2 regions of the Clostridium sp. 19966 genome follow, and region 1 is predicted to be linked to the other one. Evidence: a T-box and tRNA genes for the amino acid it is inferred to sense, from the RefSeq annotation. Region 1 holds a T-box; the other holds one or more tRNA genes.
The links. A T-box is a leader RNA that pairs with one kind of tRNA and senses whether it is charged. The one in region 1 lies ahead of argS (arginine--tRNA ligase), so its partner is inferred to be a tRNA-Arg.
Positions count from the first base shown of each region.

Region 1 (7,689 bases):
AAAAGCTATGTTTTAAAAGGATGTTGATAAAGGCGTTTTTCGTCTAGCATGGTTTCTTTCAGAATCCATGTAAGTAACTCTAAGGGCTGCTTTGTTATAATTGGCTACCAATTTTATTGCGCCATCCATGGCACTAAAATTGCTTTGCCCGTCCTGGGCAAAATTACGCCAATTATAAGTCGCAATCCCTAAGAGTTTCTAGAACTCAAACGATAATATCAACATTTTAAAACACAGTTTTCCGAACTGAAGGAAGTTTTAAATCAGTGTAAAAATCAACGCTGATTTAAAACAGAGCCAAAGAAAAAAGTTGCTGAACATGCTAAGACTGCATAAGGGTCATCTTCAAACTGTTGCCTTAAGCTGCAGGGAAGATGAGTCTGATGAGCTGTCTCAAATATTTTATGCAGCGGGTATTACTCGCATTTCAAATTGCGGTAGCATGTCAGCAAATTATAGTGGTGAACCTCACGATGGAGTCTTTGCTTTACAAAGATACGTAAAGAGGGTTAATAGAAGAAAAAAAGAAGTTTAAGTATTTCTATTACTCCTTACATTGGAAGTTCATTTAACATTTTTGCTAGATCTATAAACTTGTTCTGAAGATATTTTTGATAAACAGGATTATGTTGTAACACGACTTCAATATGATCTACATTATTTATTTCGCCCATGTAATTCCACACGCCTCTTGAAGGAAGGCTGTTTGGGTCATAGTTTACAATTGTATCCGTAGACCCTTCATGAGGTGCTATAGCGGATCTAACACTGACTATACCATCATTTCTCCACCAGCTGCTGTCCACTTGGACTTTGCCTTCCGTGTAATTTGTGTATTGCCCCATATAGATAGAACTGTTTATTAGCAGAGGATTCATGTTAGCATTAGGGAGCTGATGCTCTGTTAGTAAACTCTTATGAGTGTCTACACAAGAAATAGAAAAATAATAAATATCCTTTTGCGCCTTAACCCAACTGTTCAATTCTCTGGCACCTTCCTGAGATAAGTCCCATATGCTTAAATCTTTAGTTTCCTTCCAAAGGTTACTGCTAAACACTCTGTGAGCATAACTATCAAAGGACTCATCGGGCTGCTTCTTTAATCCCCATTGATCCATTCTAAAATCAAAACAAGGGTTAGTAGAATTAATTACACCAGTACTGCCTGCCATAGCAGCGAAAAAGTCATGAAATAGGGGTTCTAGATTGTCTTGTTTTTCATCCTCTTGACTACCATCATGAGGAGTAGCTATTGTAGTAATGCTGTCAATCCAATGGTGATTTCCTGCGAATAATGGACTTATGTCAGTAGTATTGCTTTTTATTTCATCAGGGTCACCATTTTCTAATAATTGAGCAAATACTCTAATTGTTTCTCCGCCCATGCTGTGACCTATTAGATGTATTTTTTTTAATCCATTTGCGCCCATAGTTCCTAATTCAGGATAAACTCCAGGATAAGTTCTTCCATAACGTGAATGTCCATCTTTTTTCGAATGCTCTTCGCCATAGTCTACTGTGCCGCCCTTCAGATAGGCATATAATTCACAGGCTCTGTCCCAGTTGCTAGATATAGAGCCAATAGTAGGCGTAAAAACCTTGTAGCCTTTTTGAATCAGCATATCTCTTATACTATTTTCTCCGCCCCAATAGTTTATTCCAAATAGCTCATCATTCCCCCAGCCAAATAGGCCATGGACCATTACAATAGGATAATTGTTATTTAAGGTGGAGGATGAACTTGTGCTAGGAGTCATAGAAGACGCAGTTACAGCAAAGGATCTAATGGAAAGCGGAAACAGAAATACTATAAAGGATAGGGTTAAAAGTAAAAACTTTTTAATAGAATTTTTCATGATAAAGCACCTCATTTAAATATTTTTGTACTCACAAGTACAATATAGCATTATTTATATTATAAGTATAATATTGTAAATGAGGGCAAAGCATGAATTAAGTTATTGTACTGAGTAGTACAACTATAAAACTTTGAATTTCATAAAATTGGTAAATGTTGCAATGTAATTTGCATGCTTTACTTTAGAAAGCTTGAATTACATATATTCAACGGTATCAATGCCAAGCAGCTCTAAGCAAATTTTAATTACCTGACGTATAGCATCAATTAGAAGCAGTCGGGCCTCTTTTAGTTCTTCATTATTTGCATTTATTACTGGGCATTCATGATAAAACAAGGAGAATTTCTTGGCTATTCCATACACGTAATTTGCAATTATATTAGGACTTGCCTCCTGCAAGGCTCTGTCTATTACAATCCTTAAATTAGATAAATCCTTAACTAAATCAAATTCTATAGCTTCTTTTAGTAATGAAAAGTCAGCCTCCTTTGGTAAAGGCTTGCCATGCTTTTTCAAAATAGAATTAATACGGGCATAGCTATATTGCAAATATGGGCCTGAATCACCTTCAAAGCTTAAGGCAGAATCCCAATAAAAGGTTACATTTTTATCATTAGCAATTTTTAAAAATGCATATTTTACTGCTCCGTAAGCAATAGCTTTTGAGGTTTCTTCACTGAAGCTTTCATAGCGTTTCTCCATATTTTTTGTAGCTTTTAGCAAGGCTTCCTTCATAAAATCCTCAAGCAGCACTACATTTCCTTTTCTTGTAGCCATCTTTCCATCAGATAGTAAAACAAAGGAATAGTGGACAGGCTCAGGAGATTTATAGCCAAGCACCTCTAAAGCGGCTTTCACCTGTTGAAAATATAGTTTCTGATCTTCACCAAGTACAACAATATTTTTATCTGAATTGGTTTCTGCTTTATCTATGGTATAGGCAATATCTCTCAGCGGATATAAGGAGGTTTTATCTTTTCTGGTTAGCACTAAATAAGGTGCTTTCATCGGAAGCTTATATTCTTCTTGATTAAGGATTAGCCTTCCATCTGAAGCCTCCTCCAATTTATTTGTATCCTTAAGCAGCTGTAATATTTCTTCAACCCTATTGCTCCAAATATAATCGGACTCAAATTTAAAAGTATCGTATTTTATCCCAAGCTCTCCTAAAATTTTAGTTTGACCTTTTATACAGATATCAACAATGTTTCTGAATTTATCTTTAACTTCTATATCTCCATTTTCAAGCTTATGCAAGAGAGAAAAGATTTCTTTTTCCAGTTCAGGATTCTCTTCTACCTGCTTATTAATGTTTACATAGATGTCAAGTAAGTCATTGAAAGCTATATCTTTTTTATCTTTAACTCCAAGCAGAAGCATTGCGATTTGCTTGCCGATGTCATTAACGAAATAATGGGTGTTAACTTCATAGCCTTGAAAGCTTAATAATCGAACTATAACATCTCCGATTAATGCATTTCTGGCTCTTCCTACATGGGGAGAAGCATTTGGATTTATGCTGGTATGTTCTACCAAAGCTTTTTTACCTTTGCCCGCGAAAGAAGAACCGTAACTATCTTTTTTATCTTTTATTTCTGTTAAAATATCTTTTATAAATATAGTTCGATTAATAAAGAAGTTTAGATAGCCTCCATTAACTTCAATCTTTTCAATAAAGTCTGCTAATTGAAGCTGACTTCTAATTTCATTTGCAATTTCTATGGGACTTTTTCTTAGTTGCTTTGCAAATGCAAAACAGGGCAGTGCAATATCTCCTAATTTAGAATCGGGAGGAATAGTTAATATAACATTTTTTAAGCCAAAGCTTCGATCTAATAAAGCTTTAATTTTTTCTTGATATTTCAGCATATGTTTCATCCTTTCTAAATTATTGGCTCTGTTTTAACTCAGTGTTGATTTTTACACTGAGTTAAAACTTCCTTCAGTTCGGTAGGCTATGTTTTAAAATGTTGATATTATCGTTTAAGTTTTAGAAACCATGCTAGACGAAAAACGCCTTTATCAACAGTCTTTTAAAACATAGCCAAATTATTAATTATTTAGCTTATTTGCTGCAGCAAATAAAAAAACTCCTGTCTCAAGAAAGAGACGGAGTTGCCGTGGTACCACCCTAATTAGCATGAATTAAAAAAATAATGCTCACTCAAATCTTTATCGCAGACATGCGCTATCCCTACTGTTACTTCGGGGTAAGTTCTCCCTAGCTCTTTTCATATCCGTATTACTATCGGGCTCACACTCTATCCCAAATCGCTGCAATAAGTGACAGATACTACTTTTCTAGTTCATCAAATTGCCATATAATATGTTTTTTATATTATATGGTAGTATGTGTATAAAAGCAAGAGTGTTTTTAAAATTTTCTATAAACAGCCCCTTATAGAACTTACGCAAGGACTATAAGGGGTTATTTTTAATAGAATTTATTTGGTTTAGTAAGTTATAGTCTTTGTTCCTGCCTTTGCAATAAGTGCCTCATTTAAAGCTGAGTAGGTCATATTTCCTACTATACCGTCTTTAGTAAGGCTTTTGCTTCCTTGGAAGGAGATTACTGCATTTTTAGTGCTGGTGCCGAAGTTTCCAGAAGCGTCCTTTATGCTATAGCCTAATTGAGCAAGAGCACTTTGAAGTGAAGCCACATCTTTATTATTCATGCCGTATTTTAATGGTAAAGTAGAGATATATAGAGGCTTCTTATTTATAGTTATATCGAAGGCTTTTACATTGTCATATGCTTTTGTGCTTAATGCATCCTTAATATAAACCTTTATGCTGTAAGTGCCAGCAGTATTTGGAGTGAAGCTGAAGGACTGAGAGGCATTAAAGCTATTGTAAGTCAGCAGGCTTCCGTTGTAGTAGACCTCATACTTATAGTTTCCGCTTGCATTGCTGAAGCCTGTAGCATTTGTGTTAAAGCTTACGGTTTTTCCTTCATAAAAGGAACTGGCAGCAGTCACATTGGTGATTTGATCGCTATAAACTTTTGCTGAAAGCTGTTTAGTATCATCATAGTCCAGCAGGGAATACTGATCTTTTACGTAGGCATCTATAGTATAGCTTCCAGCAGCTGTTGGAATATAGTCTAGATTAGAAGCTGTGCTGAAAGCTCTTGTATATACCACATTTCCAGAATTCTTAATCACATATTTGAAAAGATAATTCTGTCCGCTGCCGCCTGAAGCAGTAGAATTAACACTGAGCTTATTGCCTAGCAGTATAGTGCTGCTGTTTTCTGTAAAGGAAGCTAAGGCTGCCTTTTCAGTAAGGCTTTGCAAATAGGTTCCTTGATAATAGAACTTTAGGATTGTGTCGAAGGTTTGTCCAGCTGCAGCTCTGTTTTTAGCGCCTATCTGACTCATTCCAAGACCATGTCCATTTCCTTTACCAGAGAAGGTGTATGCTCCGGCAGCTGAATCGTAGGTTACGGTGTAAAGATTGCTGGGCAGAGCTAGAAAAGTTCTAGTGCTGTCTTTTGTTACGGACTTTGTGTATTGCGTGCCTGTTGAAGCTTTGTAAATAATATTTATGTTTGCTACTCTTCCGCTGGCAAATCTTGTGATGGAAGTTAAATCTAATTTAACCAAGGTATCTGTTGAGGCTAAGTAGCCTTTTGCTATTAATGTGCTTTGAATTTGTGCATTAGTTAATATTCTATTGCCATTTGGCCATGCATCGCTTTCATAGGAATCTTGTACTGATCTTAAATATGGAACGTAGTTTCCCCAAACATTTTCACTGTTTTCAGATATACCGCCGTGCCAAGCAGAATATAAAGCTTCTACTAGCTTGTCATTATATAGAAGAACTTGTCCAGCTGTTTGATTTACTGCATTTATAGTATTTACATAAGCTGAGTTAAAGCCTTTGTATACCTGATAGAGGGGGGTATCATCAAAATCATAACCCTTTGCTGCTTCATAGCCAATTCTAGACAAGGCATAATTTCTTGCGGCTACAGCCTGAGCTTTTAATGCCTCCAAAGTGAAGGAATCAGACATTTCATAGCCTACTACCCCTTTCAAGTAATTTTCCATGTCTATAGAATTTATGGGTAGAATTTTATTATTGTACATTTTGAATAGGAAAGCTCCCATGTATTTGTTTGTAGCTGTACCAGAAGTTATGGCTATAAGGTTTTCACCGCTGCTGGGAGTCAAAGCAATTTGGCTTTGAGCTGTTCCATTTAACAGAATATTATTGCCGCTAATGCTCAAATTTAGTGTTGTTCCAGATAAATAAGCTTGTCCGTTTATGGCGTAATTACCGTTTAAGGTAATACTCATGTTTGCAGCGGACATGCTTACAAGTCCAACTTTTACATTGCTGTAATAAGAAATGTTGCTATAGGCATAGACTTTTTTTACAAGTAATGAAGGAAATATGAGAGTTATAAATAAAACTACGGTAAAAATCTTAGAGTAATGCTTAACCATTTTGACTCCTCCTTTTGCTCTAGTGATCTTTTATAGCTTAATTATAGCTTTATTAGGGGGGAGCACATAGATTCTAAAAGTCTCTTTTTATAGGGACTTTAGTCCCTATTGTTTCGATAAAAAATATAATTTATATTTTGCTGGCATTTAAAACTTCCTTCTTTTTCTAAAGTTATTTGATATAATAATAAATATCAGGTTATTTTCAAATAATAAGTGGTATAAATTATAAATAGAGGTGATATTGATGAATGAATTTGAAAAAGATAATATTTACAGCGGCTTTAAGTTTATAAATGAAGAAGAGCTAAAAGAAATAAATTCTAAAGCCTTTACGTTTGAACATGTTAAAAGCGGAGCAAAGCTTTTATATTTACAAAATGAAGATGATAACAAGGTGTTTTCCATAGGTTTTAGAACACCGCCAAAGGACAGCACTGGAGTATTTCATATACTTGAGCATTCAGTGCTTTGCGGCTCCGAAAAATATCCTGTAAAAGAGCCATTCGTGGAGCTTTTAAAAGGTTCCTTAAATACCTTTCTTAATGCCTTTACCTTTAGTGACAAGACCATGTATCCAGTAGCCAGCAAGAATCATAAGGATTTTGCCAATCTTATAGATGTTTACATGGATGCAGTTTTTAAACCCAATATATATAAGCATAGAGAAATACTGGAGCAGGAAGGCTGGCATCACGAGATAAACAGTCCTGGAGAAGATATAAGCTACAAGGGAGTAGTTTACAATGAGATGAAGGGAGCTTTTTCATCACCAGAGGGAATACTCATGAGAAAGATACAGAATTCTCTTTTCCCAGATACTCCTTATGGCTTTGAATCCGGCGGAGATCCAGAATATATACCTGATTTAACCTATGAGAATTTTATTGAAAATCACAGAAAGTATTATAGCCCTGCTAACAGCTACATATATCTGTATGGAAATATGGATTTAAAAGAAAAATTACAGTATTTAGATAGAGAATATTTAAGCAAGTATGAAAAAATAGAGGTGGATTCCCACATAGAGGCTCAAAAGCCTATAGGAAATGTGGAGATAGTTGAAGAGTATCCTATTCTCCCTAATGAAGAAGAGGCGGATAAGACTTATTTAAGCCTTAATTTTGCAGCTTCAAAGGCTACTGATGCTGAAGAATATCTTTCTCTTGAGATTCTTGAGTATATTCTTCTTGAAAGCTCAGCTGCCCCTCTTAAAAAAGCTCTCTTAGATTCAGGCATATGCAAGGACGCTTTTGGAATGTATGACAACAGCATTCTTCAGACTTATTTCAGCGTCATTGCTAAAAATTCCAACGAAGATAAGAAGGAAGAGTTTAAAAAGGTGGTTTTTGATACCCTTAAAAGCCTTGCAGATA
Region 1 is NZ_JACTOJ010000018.1:94,782-102,470, reverse strand. Features, by position in the region: gene IAI10_RS17295 (hypothetical protein) at 1-27, shown strand, start outside; gene IAI10_RS17290 (acyl-CoA reductase) at 311-535, shown strand; gene IAI10_RS17285 (lipase) at 552-1,856, opposite strand; gene argS (arginine--tRNA ligase) at 2,055-3,728, opposite strand; T-box leader at 3,962-4,178, opposite strand; gene IAI10_RS17275 (SpoIID/LytB domain-containing protein) at 4,313-6,313, opposite strand; gene IAI10_RS17270 (insulinase family protein) at 6,561-7,689, shown strand, end outside.

Region 2 (7,689 bases), on a different contig from region 1:
GTGAATTTTTAGGCATTAGAAATGATGAACTTATATATGATAATTTACAGATTTTATTTAATAAACTGATGCCAAGAAAAAGAGGAAGAACCTATGGTATGACTTTGGAAGATGTGCAGGCATTTACAAAGACTGCTTACTATGATTACCGATACTTGTTCAATAATAGCTATATCTCTTTATCCTATCAGGATATTTTGAGTATATATAAAAAAATCTTTTAAGCCCCTATAGAACCAAAAGTTCTACTATGTATAATGTATGATTTCATCATTATATGTAGAATTAGTACTGCATCCCCCATATGCAGTACTAAAATAAAAAACCTAGTAGATTAGCCCTCCACTAGGTTTTTTTCTATTTATGCTTCTTTCTTTTTCAAAAGTACTGATATGGATAATCCTGTTACAACTGTTCCTGCTACTATAGCAATTAAGTAGTAGAGTAAGCCTGTTACTGCATGAGGTATGAAGAATACGAATACTCCACCGTGAGGTACAGCTAATTTAACTTTAAATAGCATTGAAAGTGCTCCTGTAACTGCCGATCCTGCCATGAAGGAAGGTATTATTCTTAGAGGATTTGATGCTGCAAAAGGTATTGCTCCTTCACTTATGAATGATGCTCCTAATGCCCAAGCTGCCTTTCCTGCTTCTCTTTCCTGTTCTGTGAATTTATCTTTAGCTATAACTGTAGCAAGCGCTACTCCTAAAGGAGGTGTCATACCTGCTGCCATAACTGCTGCCATAACCATGGATGGCTGTCCACTTGCTAGTGTAGCTGTACCAAAGGCATAGGCTGCTTTGTTTACTGGTCCTCCTAAGTCAAAGGCCATCATAAGTCCTAATATGATTCCAAGTAATACTGAGTTCGCACCGCTTAAGTTTTTAAGCCAATCACTCATAGCTGTATTTATAGCTGCCATAGGTGCTCCAACTATATATATCATTGCCAAACCTACTACAAGAGTAGATATTATAGGAAGTACCAGCACTGGCATTAAACCTTGAAGTGATTTTGGAAGCTTAATCGTTTTCTTTAAAAATTCTACGAAGTAACCAGCCATGAAACCTGATACTATACCGCCTAAGAAACCTGCTCCCAAGGAAGCTGACAACATACCGCCAACCATACCTGGTACAAGTCCTGGTCTATCAGCTATTGAATATGCGATATAACCAGATAGTATAGGAACCATCAATGCAAAGGCATTGCTGCCGCCTATCTTCATAAGTGCTGCTGCTAAAGTTCCCTCTTGCTTAAAGGCGGTAATTCCAAAAGCAAAGGATAGTGCTATTATAATACCTCCAGCTACTACGAATGGTATCATGAAGGATACCCCTGTCATAAGGTGCTTATAAGGGCCTTTTCTCTCTGAGCTTTTCTGCTCTTTTATCTTGCTGACTTCATCTGTAAGATCCGCTGAAGCTGCTTTATAGGCTTTTGCTGTCTTAGCCCTGTCTATAAGTCCCTTGGCATCTTTAATAGCATCTGAAACTCCAACTTCCACCATTTTTTTGCCTACAAATCTGTCTTTAGAAACATTAGTATCTGCAGCGATGATGACACAATCTGCTTCTTTTATTTCCTTTTCTGTCAACACATTTTCTGCTCCTACAGAACCTTGAGTTTCAACCTTCATATCAACTCCCATTTCCTTGGCTGCGATAGACAATGCTTCTGCAGCCATATAGGTATGCGCAATTCCTGTAGGACATGATGTAATAGCTACTATTTTCATATTGATACACCCCTTCCTTTTATTCTAAGAATTTTAATATTTCTTCAGCAGTACTGGCATTTAACAGATTGTTTCTTAGCTCTTCATGCATAAGCTTTCTAGAGATTTGAGCCAGTAATCTTAGATGTTCATCATTTGAATCCTCCGGTACGGCTATTATGAAAAATAATTTTGCAGGAGTTCCGTCCATTGAATTATAATCTATGCCTTTTTTACTTCTTCCGAATGCTAGAGTTGGCTTTTTTACTGCATTGGTTTTTCCATGAGGTATAGCTATTCCCATTCCTATTCCTGTGGAAAATACCTTTTCTCTCTCCATTACTGCGTTGATGTACTCTTCCTTATTGTTTAAGTTACCAGTCTTATCTATGATGTCCGCTAATTCTCTGATGGCGTCATTTTTATTGTCTGCCTCCAATTCAAGCTTTATAAGATCCTTATTCATAATTTCTGTAATGTTCATAATTTCATCTCCTCTATAAATATAACAATTCAATTTGTTCTAAATACTTGTTTATTAAGCTTATATCCGGGCTTTGAGTACCCTCCGTAGTAACATTGGCTGTTCCAGTGGCTGCTGCAAGTCTTAAAGCTTCCTCCATGCTTTGCCCCTGTTCTATGGATAAAGCTAATGCTCCTACCATAGAATCTCCTGCTCCTACAGTGCTTCCTACTTTAACCTTAATTCCTTTTGCCTTAATCACCTTGTCTTTGCTTATCATTATGGAGCCTTCATGTCCTCTTGATACCACCACATATTCAACTCCATATTCAAGGATTTCCTTTGCTACGTCGATGAGCTCTTGTTCACTCTCTATGCTAACCTGAAAAGCTTTTTCTAATTCATGAATATTAGGTTTAATAAGGTATGGTCCAGCTTTTATGGCTTCTGTAAACTTTTTACCGTCCACATCTAATATAACCCTACATTTTTTTTCATTAGCTTCTAATATAATCTCTTTATAGAAGTCTTCATTTATTCCTTTAGGTAAGCTTCCGGAAAGAACTATCAAGTTTCCGTCTTTCATATAGGAGCTTATTTTTTCTCTTATTTTTGTAAGCTCTTCTTTAGATATCTGGGGACCATTTTCATTTATATCCGTATAAGTATTATTTACGATATCTACTATTTTAGTATTGAGTCTAGTTTCTCCAGGTATTCTAACAAAGTCATTTTCTATTTCTGAACTGTCTAGATGTTCTCTGATAAATTCTCCATTGGAGCCTCCTATAAAGCCTAATGCTGTACTTTTTCCGCCTAACTGCTTTATAGTCTTTGAAACATTTATTCCTTTTCCACCAGCATCTACTCTGGAAAAATCTATTCTATTTACTTCTCCAATCTTTAGATCAGATATTTTTATAGTCTTATCTACTGCAGGATTCAAAGTTACGGTTAAAATCATTAAATCCCCTCCTTTGCTGTAATTATTCTTATTCCCTTCTCTCTAAATTCTTTTCTCACTCCTTCATCTAGTTTGCTATCTGTAACTATATAATGTATTTTGTCAAAATCCGTAATTTTAGCAAAACATACTTCGCTAAATTTACTATGATCACAAACTATTATTACCCTTTCTGCACTTTCTATTATTTCACGTTTAGTCTGCGCTTCATTCATGTTTGGTGTGGTGATACCATAATCTAGAGATATTCCATTAGCTCCTACAAAAGCTATATCCACTCTTACATTTTTTAATATGCTGCTTGCTATTGGTCCTATAAGAGCTCTGGTATGACTTCTAAGAGTTCCTCCTATAACTATAACTTCATTGCTGTGATTATTAGAAAGCTCTATAGCTATATCTAGAGAATTAGTTATTACTGTGAGATTATTTGCCCTTATATTTCTGGCTATTTGAAGATTTGTAGTTCCTCCGTCTAAAGCTACAGTATCACCATCCTCTACCATAGAAGCAGCTTGCTTCCCTATGGCTATCTTTTCTTCTATGAACTTATCAACTTTTTCATAGAAAGTAGGTTCAAATTTTGTATTATGAACTAATACTGCTCCTCCATGAACTCTTTTGATAAGCCCTTCTTCTTCTAATTCTTGCAAATCCTTTCGTATAGTAACTTCTGAAACTTTATAGGTATCAGCTAAATTGGAAACCTTTACATCACCCTGAAGCTTTAGTAAGTTAATTATTTGAGCTTTTCTTTCTTCACCAAACATTTCCTTACTCCTTACATTTATATTGCGTTTGTTATTATTATCTTTGTTTGATTTTATTTTATTACGTTTTATTTCTTTTGTCAACGTTTTTTTAAAAAATATTCGAAAGCAAACGAAAGTTTTGTTTTAATTCTCTATTTTTTGAACAGTATAGGCAGCATATACTACCATGCATGCACCCAGAATTTGAGCAATATTTATCCTTTCTCCTAGAGCAAAGTAAGAAAATATTATTGCTACTGGTATTTCTAAATTTCCTATTATAGATACTCTTAAAGAGCCTATATGCTTTATTGATGAATAAAGCAGAGTTAGAGGCACTATCTCACATAATACTGCTAATATAGCTGTGAATATTATCAAGGATAAATTATATTCTCCTTTTAATAAGACTATGTTTTAAAAGGATGTTGATAAAGGCGTTTTTCGCAAATGAACTCAAACGATAATATCAACATTTTAAAACACAGCCTCCCGAACTAAAGGAAGTTATAAATCAGTGAAAAATCAACACTGATTTATAACAGAACCTTTAATAAAAATATAGGAGGTCTGTATATAATTAATGAAATCAAAGAAAATATCGTGGAGTAGAAATTGATGGTAAGTGAGTCCGTATTCCTAAGGTTTTTACCGGAATATACATTCATGAATGAGTAGAAAACTGCTGATAATAGTCCGCATAAAACTCCTATAGCAGATAATTTTTCTTTGCTGCTAATTACACCAGAGGTTAGCAAGCAGCCTGAAAATGCTATTATTATAGCCAACAGCTTTTTTGTACTTATTGGAGCTTTACCAAACAAAAAAACTATGAGAAGAACTCATAGTTTCATATAAATGCGGCTGACAGGAATCGAACCCGTAGCACCTCGGTTCGTAGCCGAGTCCTCTATCCAATTGAGGTACAGCCGCAAAATAACATTACTATATTAGCATAAACATCTAAAAAAATCAAATAAATTTTAAAATTATTTCCTTATTCAAGATTATATATATCTGAAAATTCTACGCAAGCTCTTTCAATCTTATTCTGCCTTATAAAATTTTCATTAATTTTCGAATCATCGTCTTCCACAAGTTTTACAGGAAGCTTTATAGTAAATTCAGTTCCTTCATTTAATTTGCTATCTACCCATATGGAGCCTTCATAAAGATCCACTAAATACTTCACTAATGATAGACCTATTCCCGTACCTTTGCTTCTTCTTGTAAGATTACTATCCACTTGAGAAAATCTATCAAAAATTTTTTCAAGCTCCTCTTTAGCTATTCCTTCTCCTTCATCTTTCACAGATATAAGAAGCTGATTTTGCAAATCCTTCACATTTACAAAAATTTTTTTACCTGGTGATGTGAATTTTACTGCGTTTGATAGAAGATTCATCATTATTCTCTCAATGCTATCCTCATCAAAAGCCATATATTTCTCTTCAATATCCGTATCAAAAATCAATTCAATCCCTTTGCTAGAAGCATATTCCACCACCGACATAGTCACATCTTCAATTTCAGCTATTATATTACTATTTTTGAGCTGCAGATCCATTCTTCCATATTCCAGCTTGGTTATATCTAATAAATTATTCACTATTCTTAATAGCTTGTAACAATTCTGCCTTATTATTCTATTGTATTTTCTAGCACTGCTTCTTCCAACTTCGCAAGTATTTTTATCAAAAATTAAATTTTGCAGTTGAACAGCTCCTAAGATTACATTTAAAGGAGTTCTTAATTCATGAGACAAATTTTCATAAAACTGAGTTTTCAACATGTCTGACTTTAACATTTCATCAAGCATGTTAGCACTTTTCTCATATTCTTCTCTATATTCCTTCACTAACATGCTATCTGATATGTCCCTGATGATACCTACAAATATTTTTTTACCTTTAAATATATAATTTTTTCCTTCGAACTCTAAATATTTTTCCTCATTATCCGACCTTCTCCTTATTTTAACTCGAGTTGGGCTTAATTCTCCCTGAATTTCCAGCTGCATCATCGCTTTGCAATATAAATCTAAATTTTCACCTTCCATTATAAGTAAATGTTTTATATCGTAACCCACCACACTATTCTCAGAATTTCCAGTAAAAATATTATTGGCCGAAGGATTAGAAAATATTATCTTACTGCCTATCTTAAAATATATACCATCAGAAAGAAGCTTTAACAAAGACGAGCCAAAGAAGGAAAACAGCTCCTTTTTTTCATTATTCAATACACATTTAAATTCCCCATAAATACCTTGTAAATAATCATCTAACTGTTCCATTTATACCCTCCAAAAATAATAAAAGAATCATATCATTATATTTTTATTTTATATAAAATATTCCATATTTACTTTTAAGGCTATTTGATTTTTGGTAACAATCAATATATTCTACATATTGATGGAAAATCCTCTATGAATTACTACTTTTTTAGTTACTTTTAAAATTTTGTGTGTATTTTTAATAAAAATTTACTTAAGAAAGCAAGAATATCTTCTAAAAAATTCAATAATATGCTGAAACTGTAAAATTTACAATTTACTGTTAAAGGTAATTTTTATAAAAATTATAACTAGCTTAATTCTATCTTTACTCTGCTTCCAGAAATTCCATATTGTGCAGCTTCTACTAATAACTTAACAGGCACCCTGTTCCTTATTTCCTCTACATGACTTATTATACCTACACAAAGCCTATCTGAATGAAGTCTTTCAAGAGAAGACATAACTGTATCTAAGGCATCTGTATCTAAAGTTCCAAAACCTTCGTCCAAGAAAAAGAACTCCAAAGGAGCACTTCCTTTTAATTGTATCTGAGATGACAAAGATAGTGCTAAGCTTAAAGAGGTCAGAAAGGTTTCTCCTCCAGATAGAGTTCCTGTAGATCTTCTAGCTCCGCCATTAAAGTCATCCCTCATAATGAAGTTTCCATTTGAATCTATTTCTAAAGCATACCTTCCCCCTGTAATACTCTTTAACCTTTTTGATGCTTCTTTGCATATATATTTCATTTGATTCATGGCTATAAACTCAACAAATTTATTTCCCTCAACTAATTTGGATATGTCCTCCATGCAGCTGAATTCATGCTGAAGCCTCTTCTTTTCTTTTCTCAAAAGTTTATATTCTTCCAATTCTCTTTCCATATCTTTTATTCCCTTACCATAGGAAGCTATTTCTTTTATATTTTCTTCAAAACTTTTACTGAGTTCCTCTCTTCTTAGTATTATTAAGTTCCACTGTCCCTCATCTAATACCTTATCTCCTATTCTCTTCTTGACACCTTCTATATTGGCTCTTACCTTATTTAAACTGCTGTCATATTTCTCTATGGATTTTTCCACAATTTCCATTTCAGCTTCAGCTATGATTCCTTTTTCTACAGAAGCAAAGTCCTTAAAATTATATTGCTTCACCTGCGTTAGACAATTTTCTTTTTTTAACTGCTTCTGACTTATCATAAGGTTCATGCTAGAGTTTTCTGTGATGAGCCTATCGCTAAGTTCTTTATTTTCTTTTCTGCAATCTTCTAGCATTTCCTTAAGAACAGCTTCTTCTTCAACTATAGCCTTTTTTCTCTTCCTTATTTCTTCTATATAGCTTAAAGCTTCTCTTCCCTCAGTAAGTTCATTTATATATTTTTCTTCTCTGTCAATTACAGCTCTCTTTTCTTTGCCGCTCTCAAGTATTTTAGCAATTTCTATATCAAGTTTATTTCTTTCTTCTAATGCTTTTTCTTTATCTATAGAATTTTTTTCTAAAAGCTCATTTGCT
Region 2 is NZ_JACTOJ010000020.1:58,168-65,856, reverse strand. Features, by position in the region: gene IAI10_RS18225 (iron-containing alcohol dehydrogenase) at 1-224, shown strand, start outside; gene IAI10_RS18220 (fructose-specific PTS transporter subunit EIIC) at 362-1,741, opposite strand; gene IAI10_RS18215 (PTS sugar transporter subunit IIA) at 1,761-2,204, opposite strand; gene pfkB (1-phosphofructokinase) at 2,218-3,147, opposite strand; gene IAI10_RS18205 (DeoR/GlpR family DNA-binding transcription regulator) at 3,147-3,917, opposite strand; gene IAI10_RS18200 (EamA family transporter) at 4,044-4,313, opposite strand; tRNA gene IAI10_RS18195 (tRNA-Arg) at 4,759-4,832, opposite strand; gene IAI10_RS18190 (PAS domain-containing sensor histidine kinase) at 4,897-6,195, opposite strand; gene IAI10_RS18185 (SbcC/MukB-like Walker B domain-containing protein) at 6,489-7,689, opposite strand, start outside.
Region 2: it has a tRNA-Arg gene. The T-box ahead of argS (arginine--tRNA ligase) is inferred to sense a tRNA for this amino acid. The anticodon was not compared.